DNA from 4 places in the Rheinheimera metallidurans genome. Region 1 is predicted to be linked to each of the others. Evidence: predicted binding sites of a transcription regulator. Region 1 holds the regulator's gene; each other region holds the start of a gene.
What was found. The regulator FNR, encoded in region 1, switches genes on or off when oxygen is low (the NO sensors DNR and NnrR bind a similar motif). The targets are predictions, from matches to a motif close to TTGATNTANATCAA.
Positions count from the first base shown of each region.

Region 2: a site for FNR is predicted at 4,990-5,003, ahead of MN199_RS04985 (acetyl-CoA hydrolase/transferase family protein). Genes of this name have one in related genera too.
Region 3: a site for FNR is predicted at 5,076-5,089, ahead of MN199_RS01650 (cytochrome ubiquinol oxidase subunit I). Genes of this name have one in related genera too.
Region 4: a site for FNR is predicted at 2,270-2,283, ahead of MN199_RS07755 (putative zinc-binding protein). Genes of this name have one in related genera too.

Region 1 is NZ_JALAHQ010000002.1:197,823-206,159, reverse strand. It holds gene MN199_RS06325 (glucosaminidase domain-containing protein) at 1-66, shown strand, start outside; gene MN199_RS06320 (DUF2987 domain-containing protein) at 68-718, shown strand; gene ttcA (tRNA 2-thiocytidine(32) synthetase TtcA) at 743-1,666, opposite strand; gene uspE (universal stress protein UspE) at 1,747-2,679, opposite strand; gene fnr (fumarate/nitrate reduction transcriptional regulator Fnr) at 2,778-3,506, opposite strand; gene MN199_RS06300 (sulfite exporter TauE/SafE family protein) at 3,534-4,208, opposite strand; gene ccoS (cbb3-type cytochrome oxidase assembly protein CcoS) at 4,205-4,384, opposite strand; gene MN199_RS06290 (heavy metal translocating P-type ATPase) at 4,381-6,762, opposite strand; gene MN199_RS06285 (FixH family protein) at 6,776-7,261, opposite strand; gene ccoP (cytochrome-c oxidase, cbb3-type subunit III) at 7,330-8,310, opposite strand; gene MN199_RS06275 (cbb3-type cytochrome oxidase subunit 3) at 8,303-8,337, opposite strand, start outside.
Region 2 is NZ_JALAHQ010000001.1:1,058,190-1,066,526, reverse strand. It holds gene atcA (cold adaptation protein AtcA) at 1-295, shown strand, start outside; gene atcB (cold adaptation protein AtcB) at 301-1,068, shown strand; gene atcC (cold adaptation protein AtcC) at 1,080-1,973, shown strand; gene MN199_RS04995 (phosphatase PAP2 family protein) at 2,042-2,578, shown strand; gene fusA (elongation factor G) at 2,737-4,833, shown strand; gene MN199_RS04985 (acetyl-CoA hydrolase/transferase family protein) at 5,070-6,347, shown strand; gene MN199_RS04980 (M14 family metallopeptidase) at 6,385-8,181, opposite strand; gene MN199_RS04975 (efflux RND transporter permease subunit) at 8,181-8,337, opposite strand, start outside.
Region 3 is NZ_JALAHQ010000001.1:347,177-355,513, reverse strand. It holds gene MN199_RS01665 (anhydro-N-acetylmuramic acid kinase) at 1-1,091, opposite strand, end outside; gene MN199_RS01660 (TonB-dependent receptor domain-containing protein) at 1,295-4,051, shown strand; gene MN199_RS01655 (MurR/RpiR family transcriptional regulator) at 4,180-5,040, shown strand; gene MN199_RS01650 (cytochrome ubiquinol oxidase subunit I) at 5,179-6,738, shown strand; gene cydB (cytochrome d ubiquinol oxidase subunit II) at 6,740-7,876, shown strand; gene cydX (cytochrome bd-I oxidase subunit CydX) at 7,894-8,007, shown strand; gene cydD (thiol reductant ABC exporter subunit CydD) at 8,021-8,337, shown strand, end outside.
Region 4 is NZ_JALAHQ010000002.1:505,698-514,034, reverse strand. It holds gene norR (nitric oxide reductase transcriptional regulator NorR) at 1-696, shown strand, start outside; gene MN199_RS07765 (YbaN family protein) at 696-1,082, shown strand; gene moeB (molybdopterin-synthase adenylyltransferase MoeB) at 1,075-1,830, shown strand; gene MN199_RS07755 (putative zinc-binding protein) at 1,827-2,210, opposite strand; gene MN199_RS07750 (NnrS family protein) at 2,339-3,541, opposite strand; gene MN199_RS07745 (MFS transporter) at 3,541-4,857, opposite strand; gene MN199_RS07740 (NarK family nitrate/nitrite MFS transporter) at 5,158-6,651, shown strand; gene MN199_RS07735 (bifunctional protein-serine/threonine kinase/phosphatase) at 6,704-8,337, shown strand, end outside.

The sequences.
Region 1 (8,337 bases):
GGCGAGGAATATATAGCTGAAATTAGTGGCATGATCCGCGTTAACCGTAAATTATTGGAAGAATAAAATGCGTTTTCTATTGTCTTTGTTACTACTTTTAGCCACACCGGTTTCTGCCGATTTAATGATGAACTATAACGGCTTTTACGCACGGATGAAAAAGCTACAACAACCTGAATACAGCGATATTACTTTAGCCTTTGCCCTAATTGGTGAACGTAGCGGGCAACCTTGTCGGTTTTATAGTTTAAAATTAGTCAGTGACAGACACGATATTGCGCTAGATATTGCAGGTAATGGTGAAATTAGCCTACCTTATGATGAAGCCTTAAAAGATAGTAACGCGATACTTACGGTATTACAGGCCGATAACGCCGAGCCGTGTCAGATACAATTTAAGTTGCGTTCGCGGATGCGTTTAAATACCAGTTTAGAGCTTGCTACTGTGCAGCATTATCAACGCCAATTTACACTGCTACTTGATGATATGGCCGGGTTCAGTAAACGTTGGTTGCCTGCTGTTGAAGGTGTGATTGTTGAGTTCGCTGAGGATACCACTACGCCGCAGATGCCTATAACGGCAGCTGATGTTACTCGCTGCGATGCAAGACGTTGCTATATTCGTTTAACAACGCCATTGTTACCGGCAGCAACCAACTGGCAGTTTAATCAGCGGCCACAATATATATTACCGTTAATTGGCAGCAGTGTTAAATAAGCTTTACTAACACTGCGATGTTACTTAGTTTAAAGCAATAATTTGCACATTATGATTGGATTCAGCTTGCTCGTCATCTACGATTAAGCCCACAGGTATAGCAGGGATACTCTCTCTATCAAAGGCGGTATCTCGCTCATTTAGTTCGGTGTCTTTACTTAGCGCGGCGAAGTTAAACAAGTTTTTGTCAATCATGTGGGATGGCACGATATTTTGCATGGCCTGAAACATGGTTTCAATACGACCAGGAAAACGACGATCCCAATCTTGCAGCATTTCCTTTACCACTTGACGCTGTAATCCATCTTGTGAACCACATAGATTACACGGAATAATTGGAAAGCTGCGGGCTTGTGAGTACTTTTCGATATCTTTTTCGCGACAGTAAGCTAAAGGCCTGATCACAATATGCTCACCGTTATCGCTAACTAGCTTTGGCGGCATAGATTTTAATTTCCCACCATAAAACATATTTAAAAACAGCGTTTCTAACATGTCATCACGATGATGACCTAATGCAATTTTAGTCGCGCCCAGTTCTTTAGCCGTACGATATAAAATACCACGACGCAGCCTAGAGCAAAGTGAGCAAGTGGTTTTGCCTTCAGGAATTTTATCTTTAACAATAGAGTAGGTGTCTTCATTGACTATCTGAAAATCGACACCAATGCCGGTTAGATAATTTGGCAGTACTTCGGCTGGAAAGCCGGGTTGTTTCTGATCTAAATTTACCGCAATAATTTTAAAGTTAATAGGCGCAGATTGTTGTAAATTCAGCAAAATGTCCAATAGGGTATAAGAGTCTTTGCCGCCAGATAAGCACACCATAATTTTGTCGCCTTCTTCAATCATATTAAAGTCGGCTATAGCTTGTCCGACGCCACGGCGCAGGCGTTTATGGAGTTTATTTAAATTATATTGTGCTTTGGCTTGCGCTGCGTGAGTCATAAAACAAAATTACCACTAATGAAAATGGCGCACATTATAACGAAGCGTGCGCCAATACCAAAGCTGTGTCGTGTTAAATGTTAGTCTTTGTGCAATGGGCAGACAAAATTAGCGGGTTTTACTGCTAGTACGTCGCAGTCTAGGCGGTCAATAACATGCTCAGCAGTGTTACCTATGATAGCAGCCGACAATCCGGTACGGCCAATAGTGCCGATGATCATCATCGTCGCATTGAGCTTTTTCGCCAGTTTTGGTAACACATCTTCTGGAATACCTTCGCTTACATGCCAGTGCTTAGCGTCGATATCGAACTGCTTTGCTAAAGCGGCAACAGCGTCAAAATGATGGTGCTTCATGGTGCTGTTATATTCTTGAATATTAAATTCAGGTATTTCAATTGCGATATTTATTGGTGTGCCAGGGTAAGCATTAACTAAATGAGTTTCTGCCTGAAGCAGTGTGGCCATTTGCAAAGCTCTGCTTATAACGCGTTGGTTAAGTGATAAATGGTGCTCTTTTTCACTGCCCGCATTTACTGCAGCAATAATATTTCCACCTTGTCGCCATTCATTGTCTTTTACCATTAAAACTGGGCAAGGGCATTTACGTAAAATATGCCAATCAGTAGGGGTGAAAATCATTGATTTTAGTACATCATGATCATGAGTACCTTTAATCACCAAATCGTAGTTATCTTCGAGTACCGCAAGTACTATTGCTTCAAAGGGCCGGTTATGCCACACCACTTTAATCTCAATATCGATACCGATATTATGCGGCGCGATCATATATTTACCCGCCCATAGTTCTCGGTCCTTAATTACCGCTTGGCGCATTGTCTCGCGTTCATCGCCGGATAGCATGGTGGTCATTTCATACGAAAAGTCGTAAACCGCTAAAAATGCGGTTAGCTTACCACCTTGTAATCTAACGAGTTCAATGGCACGGTTAAGGGCCTTTTGCGTTTCAACGCTAGGGTCTAATACAACTAATATATTATTGTAGATTGACATGACGTGCTCCACTTAGCTTAGCTTGTATTAAGTGTAGCTAAAATAACCTGGCTGGAGGCAAACTTAGTTGCGTTGGCGCAAATAATTACGCATAAAATCTAGCACTGAGCTGTAAGCGCACCTAGTTTAGATAAACGTGGCTGATCTAGGATGGTAATGAGTTTGCCATTAACGAGTATTAATTGCTCTTTATCTAGCTTGCTGAGTAAACGGCTAATGGTTTCTACGGTTAAACCTAAGTAGTTACCAATGTCGCTGCGGGTCATAGTTAAACGAAATTCACTACCAGAAAAGCCCCGACTAGCGAAGCGCTGTGCCAGTTGAGATAAAAATGTAGCTAATTTTTGTTCGGCAGTTTTACGGTTTAGCAACAGCATCATTTGTTGATCAGCTTGAATATCTTCGCTCATTAAACGCATCATTTGTTGACGTAAACGGGGTAATTGATCCAGTAAGGTTTCTAAATTCGGCAGCGGTATTTCACATACCATTGCCGTTTCAAGCGCTTCGGCATAGCTAGGGTGATGCTGTTTGCTTAAGCCATCAAAACCTACGATATCACCAGGTAAGTGAAAACCGGTAATTTGCTGCTCGCCTTGCTCGGTTAGGGTAAAGGTTTTAAACGAACCGGTACGAATAGCATATAAACAGCGTTGATTTTGGCCAGCTTCAAATAGCATATCTGCTTTGTGAAACGGCTTTTTACGTTGAATAATATCGTCCAATTGGTTTAATTCTGTATTATTTAGTGAGAACGGTAAACAGAGCTGACTGAAACCACAGTCCTGACAGTTTATTGCTGAGCGTTGCATAACGGCGTCCTTCACTTTTCTATAATCAATACATTGGCTAGGTTAAAAAACCAAACGCCGGATAGCAAGCCAAATTGTATAACTAGCGTAAATAGCTAACATTGCTGCGGTAATATAGCGCAGCATTAGGGTATTTTTAAGTTTGATAAGTAACCCTGCGGCACTACCCGTAAGTAAAATTGCAGGCAACGTACCTACACCAAAGCTAAACATAATTGCGGCACCTTGCAATAAACTACCACTGGCTAAGCTCCAGCCTAAGGTGCTATATACCAAACCGCAAGGTAATGCCCCCCAACATAAACCATAAGCATAGGCCTTACGGCGTGAATTAAGAGGTAGTAGTTTTTTTGCTATCGGCTGCACATGTCGCCATAGTTTTTGGCCTAGTTTTTCCAAGTGAATAAGACCAAACCATAGACGGCTAATGTATAACGCCATCATTAACAATAAAATACCCGCCAGCAAACGCAGCCATAATAACGACGTGCCTGCTAATTGCATGGCGCTAGCGCCAAAGTAACCGACAGCGGCGCCAAATAGGCTATAAGTAGTTAGGCGACCTAGGCTAAGTAACAGAGGTAGTTGCCAATTGTAGCCATTACGTTGTTTGGGCATAGACAACTGTAATGCGGCGGCAATGCCACCACACATAACCAAACAATGGCTACTGCCAATTAAACCAATAAGTAATGCGGCTAATAGATCGGGGATCATTGTTCAGGTTTTGTTGGTTTATCAGCACTTTTCGGCTTGTTGTCATCAAACAAGATACTAAAGCCTTCTTTATCAAGGTCTTCAAACTGTCGGCTGCGCACTGCCCAGAAAAATACAATTAGGCCAATAATGACAAACAAGATAGCAATCGGAATTAAAACGTATATAACACTCATTTTTTCAGCAGCCTTAATGAATTTGATACCACTAATAACGAGCTAAAAGACATACCCAACACCGCAATATAAGGTGAAACATAACCCGCCACCGCTAGTGGAATAATTAGTAGATTATAACCGGCGGCCCAATATAAATTTTGTTTTATAACCCGCTGTGCTTGGGTGCTAGCTTGCATTAAATCGTTTAGCAAGCCAATGCTAGGTTGTAACAATACCACATCGGCTTGGTTTTTTGATAAATCGCTGCCGGTCTCTAGCGTAACGGACACGTGTGCAGCATGAAATGCAGGGTTATCGTTAATACCATCGCCTAGCATTAATACTTTATGACCAGCTTGTACTAACCGCTCAATTTCTGCGACCTTTTGTGCTGGCGTACAGCCTTTTTTCATTAGATCGAACTGCAATTGTTGCTGTAGAGCTTCGGCTTGCATTGAGCTATCACCGGTAAGCATAACCAGTTGATAGCCTTGTTGGCGTAGCATGCTTATTAGCTGTGGTACTTCTGGGCGAAGGGCATCGTGTAAATTAATTGCGGCAATACAGGTATTGTCGTAGCTAACGTACACCATGGCCGGTTCTGGGCTATTTACCTTGCAAAAAACGGCACTGCCAACTTTGAGCACTTTATCTTGATAATGCGCTGAAATACCACCACCCACTTGAATATCTACCTGCTGCAACGTTAGCTGCTGCGTTAAGTGTGAGGTAAAAGCTCGCGCAATAGGGTGCTCTGAATAGCATTCTAGGTTAGCAATTAAATTAAGCACGCCACTAACAGTAAAACGCTCATCGAGTATGGTTACTTTGGCGATAGAAAAACGGCCTTCGGTTAGGGTACCGGTTTTATCAAACACAATATGAGTTAGCTCGGGTAAGACATCTAATACCATGGAGTTTTTAATTAATACACCGCGTCGGTTTAAGCTAGCTAGTGCGCAAGTCACAGCTGTTGGCGCAGCCAAACTAAGTGCGCAAGGGCAGGTAGCGACTAATACCGATAAGGTGATCCAAAAGGCGCGGTCAGCATCTAACCAGAAATACCACAATAAAAATGTTGCTACAGCAATAAGTAATAAACGCTCAACAAAATACCGCGCCAAACGATCAGTTTTTTGTAGTATGGCGGGCTTTTGGCTTAAGGTGCGTTGCTGTAACGCGATAATTTGACCTAAATGCGACGATAACAATGGCTGAGTTACTTTCACCTGTAATAACCCATCATGATTGGTACTTCCAGCTAGAACTTTATCGCCAACATTTTTAGCGATGGCGGCATATTCACCGGTTAACATCGACTCGTCAGCTGAACTGCTACCAATAATAATATCGCCATCAGCAGCGATGGTTTCGCCTGGTTTAATTAATATTATATCGCCAATAGTTAACCGTTTGGCAGATACAGTTTGCTGCTGCTCATTATGCAGTAGCGTAGCCGCAACCGGCATGATTTTTAATAGGTTACTGGTGGCGTCGCGCGCGCGAGCACGGGCCCGGTATTCAAAAAACTTGCCTAGCTGCAGCAAAAACGTAAACATACACACCGACTCAAAATACACTTCGCCGGTACTAAATGCAGTGGCATAAGCCGAGGCAAAAAACGTATAGTAAATAGCTAAGCTTACTGGCACATCCATATTCAGTTGTTTTGCTTTAATGCCACGCCAAGCGCTTTTTACAAAGGGTATTGCAGCATATAACACGACCGGTAATGTTAGTACTAAACTGATCCAACGCAGGTAACCTTGGTGTGATATTTCAATGCCGGTATAGTCACCAAAGTACAGGGCAACCGCCAGCATCATTACTTGCATGGTCATAATGCCAGACACCGCTAAGCGCTTTAAAAACTGGTGTAGCTCAGATTTAAATATTTGTTCTTCATGGTCGGCAATAAACGGGCTAGCCTGATAACCAATTTTAGCTAAGGTATTAAGCACCTGACTAAGGGGAGCTTGTGTTGCATGCCAAATAAGATGACAGCGTTGGGTAGCCGAATTTACATTAACTTGGTGTACTGCAGGCAGTTGGCGTAGTTGTTTTTCAATTAACCAAGCACAAGCCGCACAACTAATACCGCTGATCGATAGCTCAATTTCGGTTAATTCGCCTTGCTGGATACTAATGTCAGCGAGTATATCTGGCGTATCAAATTCGGTTAAGGCTGCAGCTAGCTCAGTTGGTACTGCGTTGGCTTTGCTGGCAGGTTCTGTTCTAAAACGATAATAATCGGCTAAATCGCTTTTTATGATGGTATCAGCAACGGCAAGACAGCCGGCACAGCAAAAAGAGCGTGCTTCGCCATCAAACTGGCAACCGAAATTAAAACCAGCGGGTACGGGTTCATTACAGTGAAAACAGCGCTTTGTACTCACTTAGCAATCCTGCTCAATAACCAAGTTTAGTTTCAGTTGTCGCCGGTAGTGCTAGTACCGCACGTAATTTCCATTCATTAGATGCATCCGACACCACCAGCTGCCACTTGCCATCAGGCGTTAGAGGAAGCTCGGCAATATAAAGCTGTTCACCACTGCGCTGGGCGTTTAATGCAAAGTCTGAAGCGGCAATAGTAGGGTGGTAAAAATCAAGATGTACTTCACCTTCTAACACACTGTTTTTGGCAAAGTGGATAATGGCTTTATTACCAGCAATTAATATTGATGCCTGTAAATTACGCAATTCTGCTTCACGATATTTAGCCAGTTGCATATTAATGGCTTTACCTTGTTTGTAGTAATCGTCAACAACAAGATCAGGCGAACTCCTTTGCATAATTATAACAGTATGTACGGCTTTTATTGCAGTAATAACCGGTATGGCAATGAGTAACCACGGCCATAATTGTTTATACCAGGGTTTAGTATCTTGCTGCATGGTAACCTCAAAAGTACATAGAAATAAGCCCCAAAATGGGGCCTATTATTATACAAAGCAATTGCAGACTATTGACTAGTCGCTTTATCTGGATGCGCTAAGCGGTAGACGTAGGCAGTTAAAATGTGAACCTTGTCTTCACCTAACGTTTTTTGGAACGCAGGCATCTCACCGTTACGGCCTTTGGTTAAGGTTTCTTCAACAGTTTTAGCTGAGCCACCATATAACCAAATGTTATCAGTCAGGTTAGGCGCACCAAAGGGTAAATTATGCGCTAAACTGCCTTTACCATCAGCACCATGACAAGCCGCACACATTGCAAACTTGGCTTTACCTGCGTCGGCTTCGCGATCATTTACCACACGACCTGATAAGCTAAGTACATAAGCCGTCATTTCTTTAACGCCTTGCTCGCCAAGTGCATCAATCCACGCTGGCATCGCTGCTTTACGACCATATAGTAGCGTTTCTTTAATTTTGTCTGCAGTGCCGCCATATAACCAATCGTTATCAGTTAGGTTAGGAAAACCTTGCTGACCACGAGCGTCTGAACCATGGCACAGTGCGCAGTTTTGCAAAAATAAACGCTGACCAATTTTAATTGCTTCATCGTCATAGGCTAAATCTAATACGTCACGTTTAGCAAATTGCTGAAAAACGGGGCCGTATACTTCATCGGCGTGAGCCATTTCGCGGTCAAGTTCAACCATCTTGCCTGCGGCACGGTTTTGCTCTACAGCTAAACGAGACTCTTCTAACGATTTAATGCCTTGGTTAGAACTAGTCCAGCCAAACAAACCTTTCCATTGGCCTAACCCTGGGTATGCAGCTAAATAAAACACTGACCAGACCAAGGTTAAAATGAACATATAAGTCCACCAACGTGGCAGCGGGTTGTTGATCTCTGAAATACCGTCAGCTTCATGTCCGGTAGTTTCATCTTCAGCTACACCAATGTGGTTGCTAAGGTTCCATTTCAATAATAACGCGCAACCGATTAGCACCGGAAGGGTAAACACAATGATCCAAGCACTCCAAAAGTTACTCATGATCTGACTCCTGTTTGGTTTTTTGTT
Region 2 (8,337 bases), on a different contig from region 1:
GGATGAGTTTAAAACCTCAGTCGCCTTTAGCAACCCTGATTTAGAGCTCGTAAAAGCAGTTCGCTCATACTCAGAAGCGGCATTAATTGAAGCGTGCGCGGTATTGTTTTTATTAGAAAATGACAAGGTGAAACCGACTAGTCGTAGCAGTGCTGCAGAGCCAGAGCACGACGATGATGATGACGCTGATGCCGAGCATAACTACGACAACGACGATTACACGAACGACGACGATGAAGACGAAGAAGACGGTTATAACGACCAATACGACGATATACGCTTTAAGGGAGAGTAAGTTTAATGAGCACCAACTTAATTGAAATCGCTGTCGCAGAAATTAAAGAATTAGCCGTTATTGAACCGAAGCAAGCCAGCAAACGATTTGAAATCATTGCCAATACGATGAGCGATGCGCAGCTGGTAGAGGTTATTGAAGGCATTGATATTGTTACGCTAACCCAGATTAACAGCGAACATGACATTTCGTTCCCATCGATTATTTCCGAGCTAATGAGCCCAGAGCGTATTCGCGATATCGTCTGTCAGCAACCGCTGTATTGGGAAGAGAAAATTAAAAATAATGCTGAAGATTTAAAACAGCACACCTTTGATTTTTTAACCTACCTCATTCGTACCCAAGAAACTGAAGAAAAACAAGCGGCTATTTTAGACTGTATTGCCGAAGATCCGGCCGGTTTATTTTATTTAAGCATTCCCTTTATTGAGCTATACCGTGGCGAAGTGTTGGAGTATGAAAACTACTGGGAAGACAAGCTACACGAAGATGAAGAGCATCTAGAAGAAGCTGAAGCCTACACCGAACGGCAACAAGTAGAAGATGTGCATAACCTGAGCATGGATGATCCACGCAGTTTACTGGCATTAATTCGCCAGTTAACCCCTGACGTAGAGCAGGCAATAAAAGCACTTATTCGTAATGAAAACTCAGGCTGGGAAGGTATTATTAATAAATTTGCTGCTGAGCTAGTAATGCAAGCCAAAGAGAAAAACCAAGCCGTTGATAACGAGTACAGCGAAGTAGACGACATGTTTAGCTTCCTCGATTAAGGGTATATTTCATGCAGTTAATACTACGTGATGGCAGTTTTGGCCCGTTTTTAACCCAGGTGATCAGCAAAGCTCAGGCCGCAGAAACCTTAAGCAGCGCACAGCTAACTCAGCTGAAAAGCAAAGCGGTGTTAATGAGCCTTAAATTTGCCGATAAATTTTATAATAAATATAAAATGCATTTACTAGAGCAAGCGGCCTGCGACATCATCGGCATAGTAAGCTTGGGGCTACAAGAGCTAAGCGATAACGATACCGAACGCGCACTTGGGCTATTGCTCGCACCAGAAGGTATTGTAAAGCCGTTTCAAAAAGGCTGGAGTATGCTGGCAACGGTAAGTAAAAAAACGGGTAAAAACTCGCTGTACGGTGATGTAGAAGAACAGTTAGTGCAAAATATATCTAGCCCACCAGATGCAGAAGATTGGCACGGTTGGGCACACTATCAAACCGCCTTAACCGAGCATCGCCGCAGCCAGTCAATGCAGCTATTACAACAACAGTTTTACGTACGCACGCACTTTGATGAGTTTGATCATTTTAGTTTGGAAGAAGTACTGGCCGAAGTGGTGTTATATCGCGCTCTAACTGGCAGCGATAAAGTACGCCAAGATTTAAAACAACGGCTACGCACTATTACACTGCAAGAGCATTGGTTTAACCCGACCTTTATTGAACTGCAAACCGAAGCAACCTTAGCGCAATTGCCAGCGGCTAACGCCGAGGCTATCCGCCAAGATTTAGGCCAGCACTTTATTCCCGCGCTGTTGCGTACTTTATCCTTTGCGAAAGACTATCAAGCATTAGCCTTAACCGACGCCACGCCAGAACGGCTTGACGCATTGGAAGGTAAACAAGGCTTAACCAATCCTTTACTGGGTTGGCCGCAGTATATTGAGTTTTAATAATGCGCGTTGTAACAACTTGGGCTTTAAATATTATCGCTATCTAAGCAAAAATTTACGGAGTAAGCATGAAACCGCGCATTTATTACTGGGCCATTAGCGCACTACTAAGCCTTATGCCGTTGCAAAACGCGCAGGCTAATAGCGAAGATAAAGCTGCTGATGTACTGCGTATTGCCATACCAGCAGCAGCCTGGGGCATGAGCCAATATCTAGGCGATGACGAGGGTACAACGCAATTCTATTATAGTTTTGCCAGCACTATTGCCGCGACCTATGCCTTAAAAAGTACTATTCATAAAAATCGCCCGGATGGCTCAGATAACGATGCCTTTCCATCCGGTCACAGTGCCATGGCCTTTCAAGGTGCGGCCTTTTTACAACGCCGGTACGGTTGGCAGTATGGTGCGCCCGCTTATGCTCTAGCTACCTACGTTGGTTATACCCGAGTAAAAAATGATCATCATGATACTGGCGATGTTGTCGCTGGTGCATTAATTGGTATTGCTGCCAGTTATTATTTTAGTAAACCCTATTACGGTTTTCAGATCACGCCTACTGCGGGCCTTAGTACTGTTGGCTTACACATTAGTAAGCAGTGGTAAAACTACATAGCTTTAACAGCGTAGATCGACAATTTTACAAGACAATATTGCAGCACGAATAAAAAACCATCGCTTTATCTTGTTTTTTTTCGGGTAAATCGATTTGAAATCCTGTATATTGTCGCACTATTTTCAAACCCTAGCTTAATGAGATTACTATGTCAGCAGATTTATCCTTATACAGAAACATTGGTATCTTCGCCCACGTTGATGCCGGCAAAACCACCACTACGGAACGTATCCTGAAACTGACCGGTAAAATACATAAAGCCGGGGATACGCACGATGGTTCAACAACTACCGACTTTATGGAACAAGAAGCTGAGCGTGGTATTACTATCCAGTCAGCTGCTGTAACTTGTTTTTGGAAAGGTTACCGTTTTAACGTTATTGATACCCCGGGCCACGTTGACTTTACGGTTGAAGTTTACCGTTCATTAAAAGTACTGGATGGCGGTATCGGTGTATTCTGTGGTTCTGGCGGTGTTGAACCTCAGTCAGAAACCAACTGGCGTTATGCGAACGATGCAGAAGTAGCTCGTCTAATCTTCATCAACAAACTTGACCGTATCGGTTCAGATTTTATCCGCGTAACTGAACAAGTTAAAAAAGTATTAGGCGCAACGCCACTTATCATGACCTTACCTATCGGTCGTGAAGAAACATTCTGTGGTGTAGTTGATCTATTAACTCGTAAAGCTTACATCTGGGATGACTCAGGTAACCCTGATAACTTCACCGTATCTGACGTACCAGCTGATATGGCTGATGACGTTGAAATGTACCGCGAGCAGTTAGTAGAAACGGCTGTTGAGCAAGACGACGATTTATTAATGGCTTACATGGAAGGCGAACAGCCTTCAATTGAAGATTTAAAGCGTTGTATTCGTAAAGGCACACGTGATTTAGCATTCTTCCCTACATACTGTGGTTCTGCCTTTAAAAACAAAGGTATGCAATTAGTATTAGACGCGGTTGTTGACTATTTACCATCGCCAACTGAAGTTGACCCACAGCCTCTGACTGATGAAGAAGGCAACCCAAATGGCAAGTTCGCCGTTGTTTCTGCTGACGAGCCGTTCCGCGCATTAGCGTTCAAAATCATGGATGACCGTTTTGGCGCCCTAACCTTCGTACGCGTATACTCTGGCGTATTGAACAAAGGCGATACCATCCTTAACTCATTCACGGGTAAAACTGAACGTATCGGCCGTATGGTTGAAATGTACGCGAATGACCGTATCGATTTAACCTCAGCTCAGGCTGGTGACATCATTGCGCTAGTAGGTATGAAAAATAATACCCAAACTGGCCACACATTGTGTGATCCTAAGCATGAATGTACGCTAGAGCCAATGGTATTCCCAGAGCCAGTAATTTCAATCTCTGTAACGCCAAAAGACAAAAACTCAGTTGATAAAATGGGTATTGCTATTGGTAAGATGGTTTCAGAAGATCCAACTTTCCGTGTTGAAACTGATACCGATTCAGGTGAAACCATTTTACGTGGTATGGGTGAATTACACTTAGATATCAAAGTAGATATTTTAAAACGTACCTACGGTGTTGATTTAGTTGTTGGTCAGCCTCAGGTTGCTTACCGTGAAACTATTACTCGCGAAATCGAAGATAGCTACACGCACAAGAAGCAATCTGGTGGTTCTGGTCAGTTTGGTAAAATTGACTACTTCATTCGCCCTGGCGAGCAAAACACTGGCTTTAAATTTAAGTCTACAGTAGTTGGTGGTAGCGTTCCGAAAGAATTCTTCCCAGCCATTGAAAAAGGCTTCCAGTCTATGATGACTACAGGTCCTCTGGCCGGTTTCCCAGTATTAGACGTTGAAGTTGAACTGGTAGACGGTGGTTTCCACGCCGTTGACTCATCAGCTATCGCGTTTGAAATCGCGGCTAAAGGTGCATTCCGTCAAAGTATGCCAAAAGCAGGCCCGCAATTACTTGAGCCAATCATGAAGGTTGACGTGTTCACCCCAGAAGATCACGTTGGTGATGTTATCGGTGACTTAAACCGTCGTCGCGGCATGATCTCTGGTCAAGAAGCTGGCGCTTCTGGCGTACGGATCAAAGCTGACGTGCCATTATCAGAAATGTTTGGTTATATCAGCAGCCTGCGTACAATGACATCAGGTCGTGGTCAGTTCTCTATGGAATTTGCTCACTATGCTGCATGCCCTAACAACGTAGCTGAAGCGGTAATAGCTAAAGAAAAAGAAAAGAAAGCAGCTAAAAACAACTAAGCTGTTTGCTTTAAGCAAAAGCCCCGCTGGCATCACGCCGCGGGGCTTTTTCATTTCGACAATACCTCTAACGAGCAGATTAAAAAAATTAATAGCGGTAGCATTACTAACACCTTATTCATTATCCTTTAGTTTTATAACACTGGCTGTAACTCTTTGATCCCTGTCATAATGTGCGCACAGAAAACGGTTAGGCTAAATGTTACTTAATCTAGAAACGCTAGGAGATCACACCAATGCGAGTTGATAGTGCAGAACAAGCTCTACAAATTTTATCCGATAATGATTCAATCTGGTGCCATTCAATGGCGGCTACCCCCTACTACCTATTACAAGCGCTAGCCAAGGTTGCACTTAGCAAGCGCAACCTAACCTTGCTGCAACTGCATACTGAAAATAGCGAAATGCTTTGTGCGCCAGAGCTTGAAGGCCATTTACGCCAGCGCTGTTTTTTTGTTGGTCGCAGCACACGCAATGCGGTTAACTGTGGCCGAGCCGATTATGTACCGATTTTTTTATCAGAAATTCCTAAGCTATTTCGTCGCCACGAACAAAAATTAGATGTTGCATTAATTCAGGTGTCGCCACCAGATAATCATGGTTTTTGCAGCCTTGGCGTATCAGTTGAAGCCACTCGTGCCGCGTTACAAATGGCAAAAAAAGTGATTGCTTGGGTTAACCCAATGATGCCACGCACTCATGGTGATTCGTTTATTCATATTAGCCAAATTGACCGCTATGTTGAGCATGCCGCGGCTATTCCACTGCACTTACCGGCAGCACAGGATGCGATAACCGACAAAATAGGTAGCAATGTAGCCAGCCTTATTCGCGATGGTGATTGCTTACAAATGGGTATTGGCGCGATTCCTGATGCGACATTGCGTTATCTTACTGATCGCCAGCATTTAGGTATTCATACCGAAATGTTTTCAGATGGTGTATTGCCACTGATTGAAAGCGGCGTTATTACCAACCAAAATAAACGCAAACACCGCGGCAAAATTGTTACCACCTTTGCTATGGGTAGCCAGAAGCTATATGACTTTATCGACGATAATCCACTGGTTAGCTTTCTTGATGTGGAATACACCAATGACACGGCAGTAATACGCCAAAATCCGCAGGTTGTGGCAATTAATAGTGCGTTACAAGTCGATTTAAGCGGTCAGGTCTGTGCTGACTCGTTAGGTACTAAAGTATATTCAGGTGTCGGCGGGCAAATGGACTTTGTTCGTGGTGCTTCGTTATCTGAGGGCGGCCGCGCTATTATCGCCCTGCCCGCTACTGCCGCCGGTGGTAAGGTATCACGTATTAGCTCGCTATTAAGCCCTGGTGCCGGTGTAGTTACTACCCGTGCTCACGCCCACTATATTGTGACTGAATACGGTATTGCTAACCTAAGAGCAAAAAGCTTAACCGAACGCGCGCGCGGGCTAATTGATATTGCCGCCCCCGAATTTCGGGCCAGCCTAGCTGAACAGGCTTGGCACGATTGGGGTTTAAAAGTATAGCTTTAGGCTAAGTCGAGATAGAGATGCAAGCGCAAGCCTACATCTCTATTAATACCGGATATTTAAGGTAATTTTGGTCGTAATACGGCATCTGGCGATAAAACCAGTTATAACGCTCACGAGGGCTGCTACGCAGTGCTGCATCATTTGCCAGTGCTTGTTCAAACTGCTGCTTTAAATCGGGCTGCTGCTCTAGCATGGCGTTAATTAGCGGCTCTATCGCATAGGGCTCAAAGTATTCAGTACGCTCAAATAGGGTTGGGAAGAAGCCCCAACTAAAGAATGAGTCTGGCGCACTTGGTTCTAGCAGCGCTACCGCCAACCGTCCCAGCGGCTGATCTGTACTCACCTTTATCCAACCCGCAGTTAAGTTACGACTGACATTTTCCTTACTAAATTGCACATTTTGCGGCATAAAATGCCCTTCAATCGGGGCATTAGTAAAACTATGACGGGTTACCGTTAACTGCTGTGCAGTCAGTTTTTGTGGCGCGGTTAATACACTTAACTCAATGCCATGTATTTTCAAACGCTGGATCACCTCGTGCTGCTCAGGTGGCAACCAATAAGCTTTAGGAATAACAGTTTCTTTATCTGCTACTTTATCCCAAAATATTGGCAGTTTTTCGTATAACTTCGGCTCGCCGGTCCAGTACACATAGGTATCGCCACTAACGGCTGAAGGTTTAAGTTGATAAGCCATACCTTTAAAATCGACAAATTCAGGCTGTTCACTGGCTTTATAACTTAACACCATGCGTTTAGGCCGCGCTTGTAAATCAGCTTGTCGGGCTAAAATAAGCGCTTTGCCTTGCTCATTAAGTAATTTTAACGTTTGCTCTAGCAAAACATAGGTACCGAGTACCCGCTGACGGTAAGGTTTGAGACTATGGTTTTCTACCAACACCGTTGGCAAATGCCTAACATCACCATAACCATTAGAGTAACGTGGGCTAGCTGTCCAGCCGCTAATGCCTTTACTGAAATCTTTGCTATCAACACCAAATACTAACGGTCCGGGAATATGCCCAGCATGAGTTAGTGCAGCATTTACCGCGGGCCGATATAATTTGGCTAACCAACTGGCACCATTGGGGCTAATCGCAGCAAAGGGTTCGTTAAAGCCATAAGTAATGTCGTACTGATAATCTTCGCCATCAGTAACGTGAATATCGATATATAAATCCGGTTGATACCGGTTTATTACATCAATTAATACGCGCATTTCTGGCGTGTCGGCTTTAGCGTAATCACGGTTTAAATTCAGATTTTGCGCAGTTGCGCGCCAGCCTTGGGTTATTGGACCGCGCTGGTTCATCCGACTGGTAACCGAACGACGTTCGTGACCATCTGGCGAGAATACCGGGATAAATAACAAATCAGTATTAGCGAGTAAATTAGCTTTATCACCATGGGCAATATCACGCAGTAACATTAAACCTGCATCTTTACCGTCAATTTCACCGCTATGAATACCGGCTTGCACTAATAACATTGGCCTTTGTGGGTTTTGTGCAATCTTATGCAGTGCCGAACTGGCCTTAACTAAGTACAACGGCCGCCCCTGCGCACTTGAGCCTAGCTGCTCTAGCTCTAGTAAATCAGAGCTATCAACCAGTTTGCGTAGATACGCTAAGGTAGCGGCATAATTGGGGCTATCAGTTAAATCAGTAAGCTCAGCTGGGCTAACCCAAGGATGATTTTTATTTTTAATTAAGGCTTCACTCGCCCCCTGCCACTGCGGTAATGGGGGTAACCAATCAGTAGCGGCAAAAGCACCCGCACTTAACAGTACGGTACTAACGAATACTGGAGATATAAACTTACTGATCATTATTCTGTTCTCGTTTTTATTTTAAATACTGTGCAATACAACACAGGTAAGAATAACAAGGTGAGTACTGTCGCAAAACCTAAGCCAAACATAATAACTACTGCCATACTGGCAAAAAAATCGTCTACGAGTAACGGCACCATGCCAAGAATAGTG
Region 3 (8,337 bases), on a different contig from region 1:
ACCGCTTCTTTAGCATCTGGGTTTATACCTAAATCGGCAGTAGTTTTTATAGCTACTTCAGGTAATGCGTGTTGAATTTGGCTCATTAATACGGGGTTATGAATGCCACCACCACTGGCATAAATAACAAAGTTATCTAGCTGGGCGGTGGTTTGCTTAATAGCCGCAATAATCATCTGTGCGGAAAAACAGTTTAACGTTGCCATAATATCGGCATGGCTTAAACTTTGCGTGCCAGACTGCTGTTGGGCGTTAGCTAAATAGGCTAAATTAAATACCTCTGGCCCCGTCGTTTTAGGAAAGTTAAGGGTAAAAAACTCATCTTGCATCAAGGCCCCCAGTAAAGGCTCACTTACCTTACCGGCTTTTGCTAGCTTGGCATCGGCATCAAAGTGTTGAGCTGGATAATGCCGTTGGATAAACGCATCCATCATGGTATTGCCGGGGCCAATATCACTACTAAATACCGCATTAGCATCAAGAGTTTGCGGCAGCCACGTAAAGTTAGCGATACCGCCAATGTTCAGCATGATGCGATTTTCGTCGCGACTACTAAACAATAGATAATCACCATATACCGCTAAAGGCGCACCCTCGCCACCGGCAGCAATATGTTTCTGGCGAAAATCACTAATAGTCGTTATGCCGGTAGTTACCGCAAGATGATCGCCATCACCAATTTGTAAGGTAGCATTACCGTAATCAGCGAGGTTATGTTGGCGTTTAGGACAATGAAAAATAGTTTGGCCATGGCTGGCTATCACATCAACGTCTGCTGCTGTTAACTGCCACTTAGCTAAACACTGGTTAATCATTCTGCCATGCTCTAGGCCAATCCATGGGTTAAGTAAGGTCACACTTTGTAAATCAACCTCGCGCTTAGCAAACACCGCTTTCACCCGCTGCTTATAATCAGCGTCATAATCAACGGTCATAAACTGCAACACGCTAATATTAGTGTCTAAACCGTTGCCGCTCAGCTCACACAAGGCCACATCTAAACCATCAAGCGAGGTACCGCTCATTAGGCCAATTATTTTACGACTGGGTTTAGCAGCAATATCAAATAGCTGCTGAATATGGCTGTGCATTATTATTTCCTTGAGCATGACATTTGGGCACGAAGCTTAACTTTACCATGAATAATTTATCCAACAATATATGCATGCTTACTAAATAAAATTGCAAAAGCAAAAAAGCTGGCGTATAAATTCAGCATAAATAGCGAACAACGTATAAAAAATCCATCAATCTGAACGAATATCATTGCGCTAGCAACAGGGAGTATATAAAGATGACAACGTATCTCGGCAATAAACATAGCAGCTTTAATCTACGCAACGCATCTAAGCTGGCGCTAGCAGTTAACTTAGCACTGTTTAGCCAGCTCGCATTAGCCCAACAGCAAGACAGTACTAACAGTGCTGAAAAGCCGGAAGTTATTACTATTACCGGTTCGCGTATTGCGCGTACTGAGTTAGTTGCATCAAGCCCTGTTGCCTCAGTAGATGAAGTGCAAATTCAGCTAGACCGCGCGGTAAACGTAGAAGATATTACCGCAAAACTGCCACAAGCAGCCGCTGGTGCAAATGCGACCGGCGCTACAGTAGGTGACTCTTTAGGTTCTTCAACCATTGACCTGCGCAGCCTTGGCCAAAACCGTACACTGGTATTAATTAATGGCACTCGGGCGGTGCCTTTTAGTTTTCGTAACTCGGTTGACGTTAATATTATCCCTGCTGGTTTAATTAAGCGGGTTGACGTATTAACTGGCGGCGCTGCTGCTGTTTATGGTGCCGATGCCGTTGCTGGTGTGGTGAACTTTATTATGGACGACCAGTTCGACGGCGTTGAGCTATCAGCGAGCTATGAAACCGCGCAAGATGGTGCAGAAAAGCTAAACACTGAAGCTGTGTTTGGTGGTGATATTGCTAATGGTCGTGGTCATCTTACCGGTTATGTTGGTTATTCTGAGCGTAAAGCGTTGCTGGCGGGTGATCGTAGTTGGGCCATGCAAAACAGTAACAGCATGATTAACACCGGTGGTTTTTATACTGATGTAGCCAGCGGTAATAGCTTTGGTATTAGTGATAGTGGTGCAGTTACGGCTACTGCCAATAACACTAACATCAATGGTGAGCGTAACTTAATTCAGCCTATGGACCGTTTATCAGCGGGCTTATTTTTTGATACAGAATTTAGCGATTATGCTCAGCTATATGGCCGGGTTATGTATGCCAAAGTTAAGGTAAACGGTGCTGGCGCTAGTGGTCAAACTCCGGTTAGCGTTAACGAGAAGGTAACATTAACCATCGATAATCCGTTTATTCCAGCTGAAGCACGAAATTTAATTAGTTTTGATAGCAATGGACAAGCCGTAGTTAACGTGGCACGGAATTTAGGTTTAGGTTTACAGCATACCGATGCCGTGCGTGAGTCTAGTCAGTATCAGTTTGGCTTAAAAGGCGATATCACCGATAGCTTACGCTATGACATGTACGCGCAGTTTGGCCGTACCGACGAAACCTCAACTATTTATAACAATGCCTATAAAATCAATAACACCGGTGGCAGCAGGTTTGCTGCAATTGCCAATAGCGTCGACTTATTTGACCCTAATTTAGACCTAAGCTCCTTTAGCACACCATTACTCTATTCAAACCGTGAGCGTACGCAAAACGTGCTTGCCGCAACACTTTCTGGCGACTCAACTCCCCTATTTGAACTACCAGCCGGCGCAGTAAGCTATGCGTTAGGTTATGAATATCGTAAAGAGTCTGGCAAACAAATACCTGGCGATGCTTTTCGTAATGGCACCAGTTATGCGGCCGTTAGCGTATTTGATATGAACGCTGGCTTTGATAGTAAAGAAGTTTATGCCGAAGTTTTAGTTCCGTTGTTATTTGATATGCCGTTTTTTGATCAATTAGATTTTGAAGGCGCTTATCGTATTTCGGAGTACTCTAATACCGATGCTAAAAACACTTATAAGTTAGGTTTAAACTGGGCGATTAATAGCGATGTCCGTATTCGCGCTAGCCACCAAACCGCGTTTCGTGCGCCTAACCTAGGCGAATTTGCTAGCCCTATTACCGCGCTATCACTGGCGTTGTTTGATCAAACCGACGCCCAATTTGTACCGCGCTTTGCTGGTCGTTTTAACGGTGATCCGTGTTTATTAGGCACGGGTAATGCTGAGCAGTGTGCGCGCTATGGCGCAGCAGCTGTTGGCACGCCGTTTGATGCATCAACGGCAAGCTATACCTATGGTGGTAACCCCAATATTAAACCAGAGCAAGCCGAATCATCGACCCTAGGCTTGGTGTTCACACCGTCTTATATCGACGGCTTCGATGCAACTTTGGATTACTACAATATTGAAATTACTGACGCGGTAAGCCAAATACAGCCCGCTGCCGCACTGAAAAACTGCTATATCGACAACCCTGTTGCCGGCAACCCATTATGTGACGCAGTACCACGTAACCCACAAACGGGGTTAATTAGCACCGCCATAGTGAACGACTTTAACTTAGCTGCAATGAAACAAAGTGGCTTTGATTTAGCATTAAATTACCGCTTTGCAGCACCTGCCTTTATGGGCGGCAGCATGAAAGCGGGATACCAAGGTACAATTATTACTAAACAAACTCGGCAAAATAATGCCACAGTTGCCGCAATAGATTGTAAAGGTACCTTTGGCAGTGCTTGTTCAGGCGACTTTGCTAGCGTGTTACAAGCTGACTACAAACACCGCATGACACTAGACTGGAATATTGACACAGTAGGCGTACAACTGGGCTGGCGCCGTATTGGCTCGGTTGAAAATGATGCTAACCGCAGTATCAGTATTGCCGCGCAAAACTACATTGACTTATCAGCATCATGGCAAGCAACTGATGAGGTGCGCGTTACAGCCGGTGTTGATAACTTGTTAGATAAAGCCCCCCCGTTACCTCTATCTGGCGCTAACCATTTTAATACCGTTAGCGATTACTCAGTTTTAGGTCGTACTTTAGGCGTTTCACTGCGTTACACACCCGCGTTTTAAGCTAAGACTCGGTGTTTCCCAGCCTGTATTACAGGCTGGGCTTTTCAATTGGTTTCTATCGTAATAAGCTGCTGGTTAAAGCCGTTTTACCCTACTGTGCCTAGCTGCCAAGTAAACAGGACCACCAGATGTCTGTACTCGATAAAATTAATGCCCTACGTGAAAAGCTTCCTCGCGCTGAACAGCAACTGGCAGACTACATTTTAGCTAACCCTGATCATATTCGTGATATGCCCTCACAACTGCTGGCTAAAGCAGTCGGCATAAGCCAAGCAAGCGTGGTGCGTTTTACCCAAAAACTAGGCTATAAAGGTTACCCTGATTTCAAATTTGCCATTAACGACAGCCTACATCGTCAAGCTCCGATACTAAGCACTGATAAATTGCATGGTGAAATTTCGTTAGACGATACGTTTAGCGCCATGACGCAAAAATTACTTGCGAGCAAAATTAATGTGCTGCAAAAAACCCATGCTATTAACTCGCAAACTCATTTTGAACAGGCGGCATTATGGTTACGTAATGCTAAACGAGTATTGTTATGTGGCAAAGGCGGCTCGGCATTAGTAGCAAAAGATTTCTCTTTTAAGCTGCAAAAATTAGGTATTGCCGCATTAGCCGAAACCGATACCCACGTTCAGCTCGCTAATATTGCTAATTACACCTTAGAAGACGTATTGGTGGTGTTAAGTGAATCAGGCGAAACACCTGATAGTGTAAAAATAACCGAACAAGCCGCAGCCAATAGTGTACAGATAATCACTATTACCTCTTATGGCAATAATAGCGTGGCTAAGCTAGCTGGAGTAAACTTGTACACGGTGGCAGACGAGGGTTCAGCACGGTTATCATCAATACTGGCGCGCAACGCCCAAGAGTTAGTTATAGATACCTTATTTATTTTGTTAACTCAAACCTGCCCCCAAGGGCGAAAAAAACTTGCAGCATCAAATAAAGCTGTCGATACCTTTTTAGCGCGCAAACGGTAAAATATTCAATTTCGCTAATATAAAGTTTTGAAAACTTGATCTAACACATAGGTGTTAGCTGCCTATGCTTGTATAGTGTCAAAACTGTACCACTTTGTGAGTACAGCTCCTTTTAACCTGCGCACGCGGAGTATGCAGATGGATATTGTAGACCTATCACGGCTTCAGTTCGCCTTTACGGCAATGATCCACTTCCTGTTTGTTCCTCTTACTATCGGTTTGGCATTTTTACTGGCAATTATGGAATCGGTTTATGTGATGACCGGCAAAACCATTTATCGTGATATGACCAAATTCTGGGGTAAGTTATTCGGTATTAACTTTGCAATCGGCGTAACTACCGGTATCGCGATGGAATTTCAGTTTGGTACAAACTGGTCCTACTATTCGCACTATGTGGGTGATGTTTTTGGCGCGCCACTGGCTATTGAAGCCTTAATGGCTTTCTTCCTTGAATCAACATTATTTGGTTTGTTTTTCTTTGGCTGGGATCGACTCAGTAAAGAAAAACACCTATTAGTTACTTGGTTAATGGCCATAGCGACCAACTTATCCGCACTGTGGATCTTAGTTGCCAATGGCTGGATGCAGCATCCGGTTGGCTCAGTATTTAATATTGATACCATGCGCATGGAGCTAACCAGCTTTAGCGAGGTTATTTTTAACCCCGTCGCTCAGGTCAAATTTGTGCATACCGTATCAGCCGGTTATGTCACTGGTGCCATTTTCGTGTTAGCAATTTCTAGCTGGTATTTACTTAAAGGCCGCGACCTCGCCTTTGCAAGGCGCAGCTTTGCTATCGCGTCAGCCTTTGGTTTAGCCAGCGCATTATCCGTTATTGTACTGGGTGATGAATCAGGTTATGAACTAGGTGACGTGCAAAAAGTGAAACTGGCCGCAGTAGAGGCCGAATGGCACACCCACCCTGCACCAGCACCCTTTACCTTATTTGGTTTACCCAATAGTGAAACCCAAACTACCGACTACGCGTTAAAAATTCCAGCGGTATTAGGGCTTATTGCCACGCGTTCGCTGGATAAAGAAGTGCCGGGTTTGCACGAGCTAAAACAGCAACATTTAGAACGTATAATTCGTGGTCAAGAAGCCTATGTGTTAATGCAGCAATACCGCGCTGGCGATAAATCTGCCGTTACCGTAAACCGCTTTAACGAAGTTAGCGCCGATTTAGGTTACGGTATGTTATTAAGCGGCTACACCGACGATGTGGCTAATGCCAGCCCCGAGCAAATAGCCGCTGCGGTAGAAGGCTCAATTCCTAAAGTGTGGCCGTTATTTTGGGCGTTTCGTGTCATGGTGGCCTGCGGCATGTTAATGCTACTGCTATTTGCTCTATCATTTTGGCACAGCGCCAAGCGCACTATAAGCAAACCCAAATGGCTGCTTAGGTTTGCCGTATTTAGCTTACCCTTACCTTGGATAGCGTGTGAAACTGGCTGGTTTGTTGCCGAATATGGCCGTCAGCCTTGGGCGATTGGTGAAATTTTACCAACCCATATGGCGGTATCTCAACTTAGCGTCAGCGATATTTGGTTTAGTTTGGGTAGCATAGTGGTGCTGTATACCATCTTCGTTATTATCGAAATGTGGCTAATGATCAAATACACCAAAATTGGCCCATCTACCTTACATACCGGCAAATATGATTTAGAAAGCCCTGCTGTAACGAAGGAGGCATAACATGGATTACGAAGCACTAAGATTTATCTGGTGGTTGCTGATTGGCGTATTACTAATTGGTTTTGCCGTTACCGATGGTTTTGATATGGGCGTAGCAGCCTTACTAAAAGTTATTGGTAAAACCAATACCGAGCGCCGCGTGATGATTAATACCATTGCCCCGCACTGGGACGGCAATCAGGTGTGGCTAGTTACCGCCGGCGGTGCTTTATTCGCCGCTTGGCCCACGGTATATGCTGCGTCGTTCAGTGGTTTTTATATCGCATTAATGCTGACATTATTTGCCTTATTTTTACGACCAATAGGTTTTGAATACCGCTCTAAAATTGATAACGATGCTTGGCGTAACCGCTGGGACTGGGCGCTAACCGCAGGCTCGGCTATTCCAGCGCTTATTTTTGGTGTCGCCTTTGGTAACCTACTGCAAGGTGTACCGTTTTACTTTGATGATATTCTACGCCTGCATTACACCGGTAGCTTTTGGGCGTTATTAAACCCATTTGCACTACTTGCTGGTGTGCTTAGCTTGCTGATGTTTGTTAATCATGGTGCGGCTTACCTGCAACTGAAAACCGACGGTGTACTTAAAGTGCGCAGTGAAAAACTCTCTACAGCAGTTGCCGCAGTGTGCGCGGTTATTTTTGTCCTCGCTGGCGTGTGGCTATATTTTGGCGTAGACGGCTACAGCGTTACTAGTATTATTGATACTAACGGCGCCAACCGCACCACCGAAAAGAGCGTAGCCATAGCAGCAGGTGCTTGGTTTACTAACTACGGTAAATGGCCGTTGTTATGGTTAGTGCCAGCGCTGGGTGTGGCAGGCTTTTTAGTTTGTGCCTTAGCCAGCAAAGCGCAGCGGCATATTACGGCTTTTGTCAGCTCAGCTACCGCCATTGCTATGGTTATTCTTACTGCCGGCATTAGTATGTTCCCATTTGTTATGCCCTCTAGTAGCACGCCTGCGCATAGCTTAACTATGTGGGACGCTACCGCTAGTGAAACCTCGCTGATGATTATGTTTGTCGTTGCCTGTATCTTTGTACCTTTAATATTAATGTACACCGCGTGGAGTTATTTTGTCATGCGTGGCCGAGTTACCGAGCAGCATATTCGCGATAACAGTAATTCGCTGTACTAAACCAAGGAGTATAAATCATGTGGTATTTTGCCTGGATTTTAGGCGTATTAATGGCCTGCTCGTTTGGCATTATTAACGCAATGTGGCTGGAGTTTAAAGGCTACGAAGACGAGGAAACTCAAGCTGACTAGTTCGGTTACCGCTGTGGCGCAGTTAAAACAATTACTGCGGCCACAGCACAAACTTCTGCACTTAGCCTTACTGTTGGCGGTTGCTAGTAGCCTGCTGTTTATTTTGCAAAGCTATCTGTTGGCAATGCTGTTTGCTGATTGGCTAATAACCAGTCAGCAACAGCAACCACTTAGCAGCACGCTATTAATCTCAGCTTTACCTTGGCTAGTATTATGTTTACTGGGCCGGCCACTGTTGCAATATGGCCGTGAGCAATTAAGCCTTAATGCCAGTTTAACGGTACGAAAAAATTTACGCCGCAGTTTGCTCGATAAGCTGGCTGCAGCCGG
Region 4 (8,337 bases), 310 kb from region 1:
ACCTTGTTTTTAGATGAAGTAGGTGAGTTACCACTGGGTGTGCAAGCTAAGCTGTTACGGGTACTGCAAAATGGTGAAATACAACGCTTGGGTTCAGATAAACCACGCCAGGTAAACGTGCGTTTGGTGGCGGCAACAAACCGCGATTTAAAACAACAGGTCAAGCAGGGCGAGTTTCGTGCTGACTTGTATCATCGCTTATCCGTATATCCGCTGCCTATTCCACCTCTGCGGGAGCGGCGCGACGATATCCCGTTATTAGCGGGACACTTTCTTGAGCAAAACAGGGGTCGTTTAGGCTTACGCGCGCTGCGTTTATCGCCAGAAGCCGAATTAGCGTTACTCAGTTACGATTGGCCGGGTAATGTGCGAGAGCTAGAGCATGTTATTAGCCGCGCGGCGATAAAAGCTTTAAGCCAAGGCGTGGCGCGCACAGATATTGTTACTCTAGGTGCGGAGCTGCTTGATATTGATAGCGTAACTGCTGCTGTGCTGCATAGCGCGCAAAATGCGCAAAACGTATTAGCTAGCAATAACTTAGCAATTCCACTTAAGTTAGCAGTAAGCCAGCTGCAACGGCAAATGATAGAAACGGCATTACAACAAAATAAGGGCAGTTGGTCGCAAGCCGCACGACAGCTAGAGTTAGATCCCAGTAACCTGCATAAATTAGCCCAGCGGCTGGGTTTAAAATAATGTGGCAGTTTACACGAGTGTTAGCATGGCGAACACTGGCTATTGTTAGCCTAATACTGGGGTTAATTGGTATACCTTTACCGGGTTTGCCCACGGTACCTTTTGTATTATTAAGTGCTTGGGCCGCCGGCAAAGGCTGGCCAGCATTAGAGCAAAAGCTATTAGCTCATCCCACACTTGGCCCACCAATACAACAATGGCGAGCGCACGGTATCGTGTCGCGGCGCGCTAAATATCTGGCCAGCATAATGATGGCATTAAGTGCCATAATGCTCCAGTTTTCGGCCGCGCCTTGGGGCATGAAGCTGGCATTGCCGTTATTTTTACTTGCCGTAGCAGTATGGCTATGGTGCCGACCCGAACAGATAGAGCAAAACCATGACTGATATTTTAACCCCTGCGCAGGCGATGCGTTACAGCCGACAACTGATGCTGCCGGCGCTAGATTTTCACGGCCAAGAAGCACTATTAGCCAGCAAGGTGCTTGTTATCGGCATGGGCGGCTTGGGCTGTGCCGCAGCCCCCTATTTGGTGGCGTCGGGTGTCGGCAATATTACACTGGTTGATGATGACAATATTGATAGCTCAAACTTGCAGCGGCAAATTTTATATAGTGAAACCGATATTGGTTTGGCAAAAGTTGAGCAAGCGCGACAACGTTTAACCACATTGAACAGTGGCATTACATTAACAGCAATCAATAAACGCCTAACGGCAGAGGACTTGTTAACGCTAATACCGCAGTTTTCTTTGGTATTAGATTGCAGCGACAATTTAGCCACCCGCAATGCCATTAATGCGGCCTGTGTGGTCGCTAAAGTACCGCTGGTATCAGGCGCAGCCATTCGTCTGGAAGGCCAAGTTGCTAGCTTTAGCATGAATGGCGAACAAGCCTGTTATCACTGTTTAAGTCAGTTATTTGGTGAACAGCAACTGAGTTGTATGGAAGCCGGAATTTTAAGCCCCGTCGTAGGCATAGTTGGCACTATGCAAGCGCTTGAAGCCGTAAAAATACTGGCAAAACTAGGTAACCCGTTGTTTGGCAAGCTACAACTGTTCGATGCCATGCACAGCCAGTGGCGGCAATTTAATTTAGCTAAAGATCCTGCTTGCAGTGTGTGTGCTCAGGTTTAATTAGGGTTCGCCATCGGCGCTAAAATATCTTGGTGTACCATTTTCATTAGCGCATAGGTTTCGGCTAAACCGCAGTCTTCACGCTCGCGTTTTTTATACCCTAACGACGTTAATTCAAGATGCCAGGTTGGCACTACATCTATTGTTGCGAGTGTTTTTTTAACGCAGTTTAAAGCACAACCATCCACGGCTAGAATCGGCCGCCCAGATTTAGCCAACTTAACCAGTTGTTTAACGTTACCGCCGATACCCGCAATGCAAGACATCTCGGCTGAGCCTTCACGGTCTAGTACTACGGCCAGATCATTAGCTAGCTGCGCTACATTAGAGCAACCAGAGCATGAATAAACCAAGGGTTTGTGGTGCTGTTCGGTGTTCATACTGAATTCCATGCAATATAACGATGAATTTCAGTGTAAAGCCGCTACAGGCTAGCGGCTTGATATAAATCAAAGCGCAGTAGTGTTTACCTCTTCATAGGTAAGCTACTGCGTTTTGTCTTGTCGGCTTAACCCGGACGACCATCGGGTCTTGGTGTCGTCAGCACTGGAAAATACACTATCACATACAAGGTATAGGCGGTTACCCAGCCAATAGCCGCTAACCATAACCATTGCATGGTTTGCTCTGGCCAAAAGCCAATCAGCACGGTGCGGCTAATGGCGGCAATAATAACTAAGATAAACGCCAGCGACATAATAGTTTTAGGTTTTAATACTCGGCCACTGTGGCCTAATGATACCCGCGCCATCATCGATAGAATCATTGAACCCATAGCGCCGGCAGTCAGGGTATGCAGCGCTATGCTATTGCTAATATTAACGCCAGCATAACGTGCACTGTATAAGGCTAAGCCAATCGGAATACACCAATAGGCAATATGTAACGACCAAAGTAATGGCACCTTAACGGTGAGCCAAAATTTCCAGCGAAAACAGCGTATCGCAGTAAAAATGGCACTAATAGCAAACAAGATACTGATTGCCAAACTAGGTAAGCGTGTCGCTATGTTTAAAAAGTGCAGCGCAAAAATAAGCCATAACGAAGTTAGTGCAATGCGGTCAACCCAAATTATGGCTTCCGCTTTTTTCGTTTGTGTGCCATTAGCGGTAAACATTGGCAGCACGCGGCCACCGACAATTGCCATTAACAAGGTAATTAACCACACCGCGTTTTGGCTGCCCAGTTGCTGAATGTCATAACGGTTGTACGCCACGCCGATATACATTAACGCGTTACATGCGGTGATTAGTAATAATACCGGTATAAAAAACAGGTTACGTTTTTGCCCAGTTTTAACTAGCGGTATCGCGAGTAAAACGGCGGATAACGGTAAAAATAGTAGGTCAACGCCAGCCACTAACCATAGTGGTAAGCCGGCGCCAAATAACAGCAACAACCTAGCGCTAAACCACAGTGCAACAATAACGAAGAGTGTTTTACCGTGAGTGGCGCGCAGGCCACTCCAGTTTTGCACTGCTGTAAGTAAAAAGCCTACGATGATGGCACTAACAAAGCCAAAGATCATTTCATGGCTATGCCAAAACATTACGTCACGAAATGGCGTTAACTGAATATTGCCAGTGAGCGCTAATACCCAAAGTAATATAGCAATGGCGCTAAAAGCTGCGCCAAATAAAAACATGGGTCTAAACGCCTGACGCAGCAGCGGTGATAGCTTTTGCTCAGTGGCTAGATCGGTGATTTGCATTAGTCATCCTCGTCCAGTAAAAAATTATGTTCGCGAGCGCGGTGTAGCTTATATTGATAGCGCGCAGCCTGATTAGCAAAAAACATGGTAATCATGCACAGCGCTAACACGCCATACAAAATCATAAAGCAGCCGGTAACAATACCGAGAATATCTTGTGCCATACCAAACAATATTGGCAGCGTGCAGCCACCTAGTGCACCAATGGCACCAACAAAGCCACCAGCACTACCCATATGGCGCGGATAATAATCATGTAATACTTTATATACGCTAGCTCGGCCAAGCCCTTGGGCTACGCCAATAATAAAAATAAGTAGCGTAAACCACCAGACATTCATTGAAATTTCTAGTTGCACGTCCTTTTCTACACCGTGGATCACTAAAGTAGTGGGGGGATAACTCAAGAAAAACAAACAGACAATGCATACCCAGAATACGCCCCAGTTTACCGCACGGCCGCCGTAGCGATCGGCAAACCAGCCACCTAGTGCGCGTATCATACTGGAGGTAGCAACAAAAAACAGCGTAAATGCCATTGCTTGCGGCTCAGTCATTTGATACGCCTGCATATAATACTGCGGTAGCCACAACAGTAGGGCTAAAAAACTACCAAATACAAAGTAATAATACAGGCCAAAACGCCAAATTCTGGCATCGCTAACTAATTGCTTTAAGTTTAATGCCGAAGCGTTAGGCTGTGCGGTTGTGGCGCGATAGGCTAGGGGTAAGGTTGGCGCTAGTACGAAAAACAGTAGTGCAATAAAAGCTAAACCCACTGCGTATATGGGGCCAATCCAGTTCCAGCCAGCATAATGTTGTATTAATGGCACTAAAATAAAGGTAAGTGCTACACCGGCATTACCCACACCAAATAACCCCAGTGCTAAGCCTTGCCGGTCTGAACTAAACCAGTCTGAGACATAGCGTATACCCAGCGTAAACGCGCCGCCGCTAATACCAAACCATAAACCCAAGCATAAATAGCCGCTGTAACTGCTAATTTGTGGCAGCAATGCTAAAGCCGGTAATACGGCGAGCATTAAATAGCCCCATAAGTTTCGTGCGCGGTAGCGGTCGGCCATTAGCCCCAGCGGAATGCGAAACAGCGCGCCACTTAATATCGGTGTGGCTAATAAAATGCCGTACTCCGTTGCCGATAGTGTCAATTGCTGACGCAGTGTTAAGCCCATTACTGCGTATAACGTCCAAACCGAAAAGCAGGCTGCAAACGCCAAAGTTGCCATAAGCAATGCACGCCGCGCACCGTTAAGCGTGGCTTGGGGCAGAGTATTGGCCGGTGCAGAAAGAAGCATAGTTGGCTCCTACAGTGTAAGTGGTTTTATTCTAACGCCTAAACGCAGTAGCGCAGCAGCTTCTAAGGGTGTACCTCTAACGCGCAATTTACTAAACGTCAGTGTTTTTAACTATCACTTTATGGGTAGCGGCTGGCGATTAACTGTGGCTGTACGTTAGGTTATTGCTTACCAAATTAGTGGTATCTGCCTATTTTTATTAATAAAAGTGATGTTGTGGCTTTGTTTTGCATCAATGATTTCGGCTTATTTAGTCTTTACACTTGCTAAAGTTTATTTAGGTATCCGTAGGAGGATATTATGGGCACTGCAGCTTCTGGGCAAGATAATGGTGGCATAAAGCTACTAAACTTTGCCGAGCAAAAAATCAAAATGTTACACCTTACTTGGTTTGCATTCTTTTTAACCTTTGTTATCTGGTTTGCCCATGCGCCTTTACTTATTCATATTAAAGAAGCGTTAGCCTTAACCGATGCGCAAATTAAAGCCCTGCTTATTTTAAACGTGGCCATGACTATTCCGGCGCGTATTGTGGTGGGAATGCTGGTTGACCGTTACGGCCCACGTATTATTTATACCGTGGTACTATTTATATCCGCGTTGCTGTGTATTGGTTTTGCCTTTGCGCAAACCTATGCGGCACTTGCGATGTTCCGTTTTTTACTTGGCTTTGTCGGTGCTGGTTTTGTTATCGGCATTCGCTTGGTGGGGGAGTGGTTTCCGCATCATCAAGTAGGTACGGCTGAAGGTATCTATGGTGGCTGGGGTAACTTTGGTTCGGCCGCTGCTGCGATGACACTACCTGCATTAGCACTGACCTTTGGTGGCGAAGATGGCTGGCGCTATGCTATTGCGTCTGTTGGTGTGATCAGTGCCGTTTACGCCTTAGTTTTCTACTATTTTGCCCGCAATACGCCCAAGGGGTCGGTATATTTTAAACCGAAAAAAACCGGTGCTATGGTAGTAACTAGCTGGCGCGATCTGTATTTGCTTATGCTAATGAATATTCCTATGCATTTAGCATTAGGCATGTTGGCGTGGCGCTTATCACCTTCTGGCGTAAATTTGTTTTCTATTAATATGATGTATGCATTGTGGGCGTTACTGGCCGTTTTGCTTGTACTGCAAACACAGCAAACATGGCGCATTAACGCCGAGCATTTACGCACTGGCGTACCCGAGGCAGATAAATACAGCTTTAAACAAGTTGCCATACTTAACGTGGCCTATTTTGCTACCTTTGGCTCTGAGCTAGCGGTAGTGTCAATGTTGCCGCTGTATTTCTTAGAAACCTTTGAAGGCTTAACCGCTATTGAAGCGGGTTTATTGGCATCGGGTTTTGCCTTTATGAATTTAGTTTCACGACCAATGGGCGGCTGGTTTTCTGATAAATTTGGCCGACGCAAAAGTATGTTAATTTTAATTGCTGGTTTGGCATCGGGCTATTTTGTGATGGGTTTAATGGACAGCCATTGGTGGATCCCACTAGCGGTATTTGCCACTATGGCTTGTAGCTTCTTTGTGCAAGCCGGTGAAGGCGCGGTATTTGCTATAGTGCCACTGATTAAACGCAGCATGACCGGCCAAATTGCCGGTATGGCCGGTGCTTATGGTAACGTTGGTGCGGTAATTTATTTAACGGTGTTAAGTTACGTGAGCTACAGTAACTTTTTCTATGTTATTGCAGCTTCAGCACTGGTAGGGCTATTTGCGGTAATGTTTTTAGACGACCCCAAAGGTCATATTACTGAAATTGGTGAAGACGGCACGGTGCACCGTATTAGTGTCGGCTAAATCAGTATGGCATAAATAAAGTCCCGTTTTAACAGCAACATTAAAGGTGGGTATGCAGCAGCTTAAACTAAGCCTAGCCAGCGGCACTAACGCAGGTATCAAGCCGATAAATGAAGATGCGGTTGCCTGTAATGTGCCTGACGATACCCACTTGCTTACCTTTAAGGGCGCCTGTTTTGTGGTCGCCGACGGGGTTAGTACTGCAGAGGCGGGGCAACAAGCCAGTAAAACGGCAGTGCAGCGTTTTTGCCAAGAGTATATGCAAACGCCTGATAGCTGGTCGGTAACTTACAGTGCCGAGCAGCTACTGGCGACCATTAATAATGAATTATACGAGCTAAGTCATAGTTTTAGTCAGCAACAAAAAGGCTTTCTTACTACCTTTACTGCGCTAGTGTTGAAATCACAAACCGCGCACTTTTTTCATATCGGCGACAGTCGGCTATACCATTGGCGTACTGGCGTTTTAAAGCAGTTATCAGAAGATCACACCACGGTATTGTCTGAACAGCGCCAGTTTTTAGGCCGCGCGCTAGGTATGGATGCGCAAGTAAAAGCGCAGCAGGGCAGCATTAGCATTCAAGCCGGCGATCGGTTTTTACTATGCTCTGACGGTATCAGCGACTTTATTAACGATAGTGTTTTACAGCAGCAATTATCGCAAATTAGTGATGCCAAGCAGTGCTGCGATAGCTTGCTCGCCTTGGCTAAAACAAATCGCAGCGATGATAACTTAAGTGCCATAGTGATAAACGTAGAAGCCATACCCGAACAAAGCTTTGATGATTTAAACCAAACGCTAACCCGTTTACCCTTTCCGCCGGCGTTAAACCCTGGCATGAAACTGGATGGCTATAAAGTAATAAAAACCTTATTTGCCAGTAGCCGCAGCCATTTGTATTTGGTTGCAGATGAACTTGATGGCAAAGAGTACGTGCTGAAATGCCCGTCGATAAACTACGACGATGATGCCTTATACATTGACCGTTTTATTCGCGAAGAATGGATTGGTCTGCGCATTCAAAGCCCATACGTGGTTAAGGTTATTCGCCAATGTCGGCCACGCACGTTTTTATATTATTTAATGGAGCATTTAAACGGCCAAGATCTTGAGCAGTGGCTAGAGTTGCAAGCCAAACCGTTAAAACCGTCACAGGCAATAAAGCTGGTAAAACAGATAGCCGAAGGCTTAAAAGCTTTTCATCGGATGGGCGCGGTACATCAAGATTTAAAACCGGGTAATATTATTTATCTAGCCGATGGCAGTTTAAAAATTGTCGATTTTGGCTCGGTATATGTGGCGGGGCTAGCCGAAATATACAGCCCACTGCAGCAAGACGCTGCCTTAGGCACAGCGGTATATTCTGATCCACATTATTTATTAGGCCACAACTCGGGTGTTCAGGGCGATATTTACGCTTTAGCCACCATTACCTATGAGCTATTTAGCGGTGGATATTTACCCTATGGCGATAAGGTAGAGCAGTGTCGCACTGCACGCGATTACGACAAATTACGCTACCTAAGTGCTAGCCAATTTAACCCCGTTATACCAACCTGGTTTGACCGTGCGTTACAAAAAGGTGTAAGCCTAGATCTCGCTGAACGCTATCAAAGTATTACTAGCTTACTGCGTGACTTGCAGCAGCCAAACCCCGCATTTTTGCACGAAGAGGTAAAGCAAGA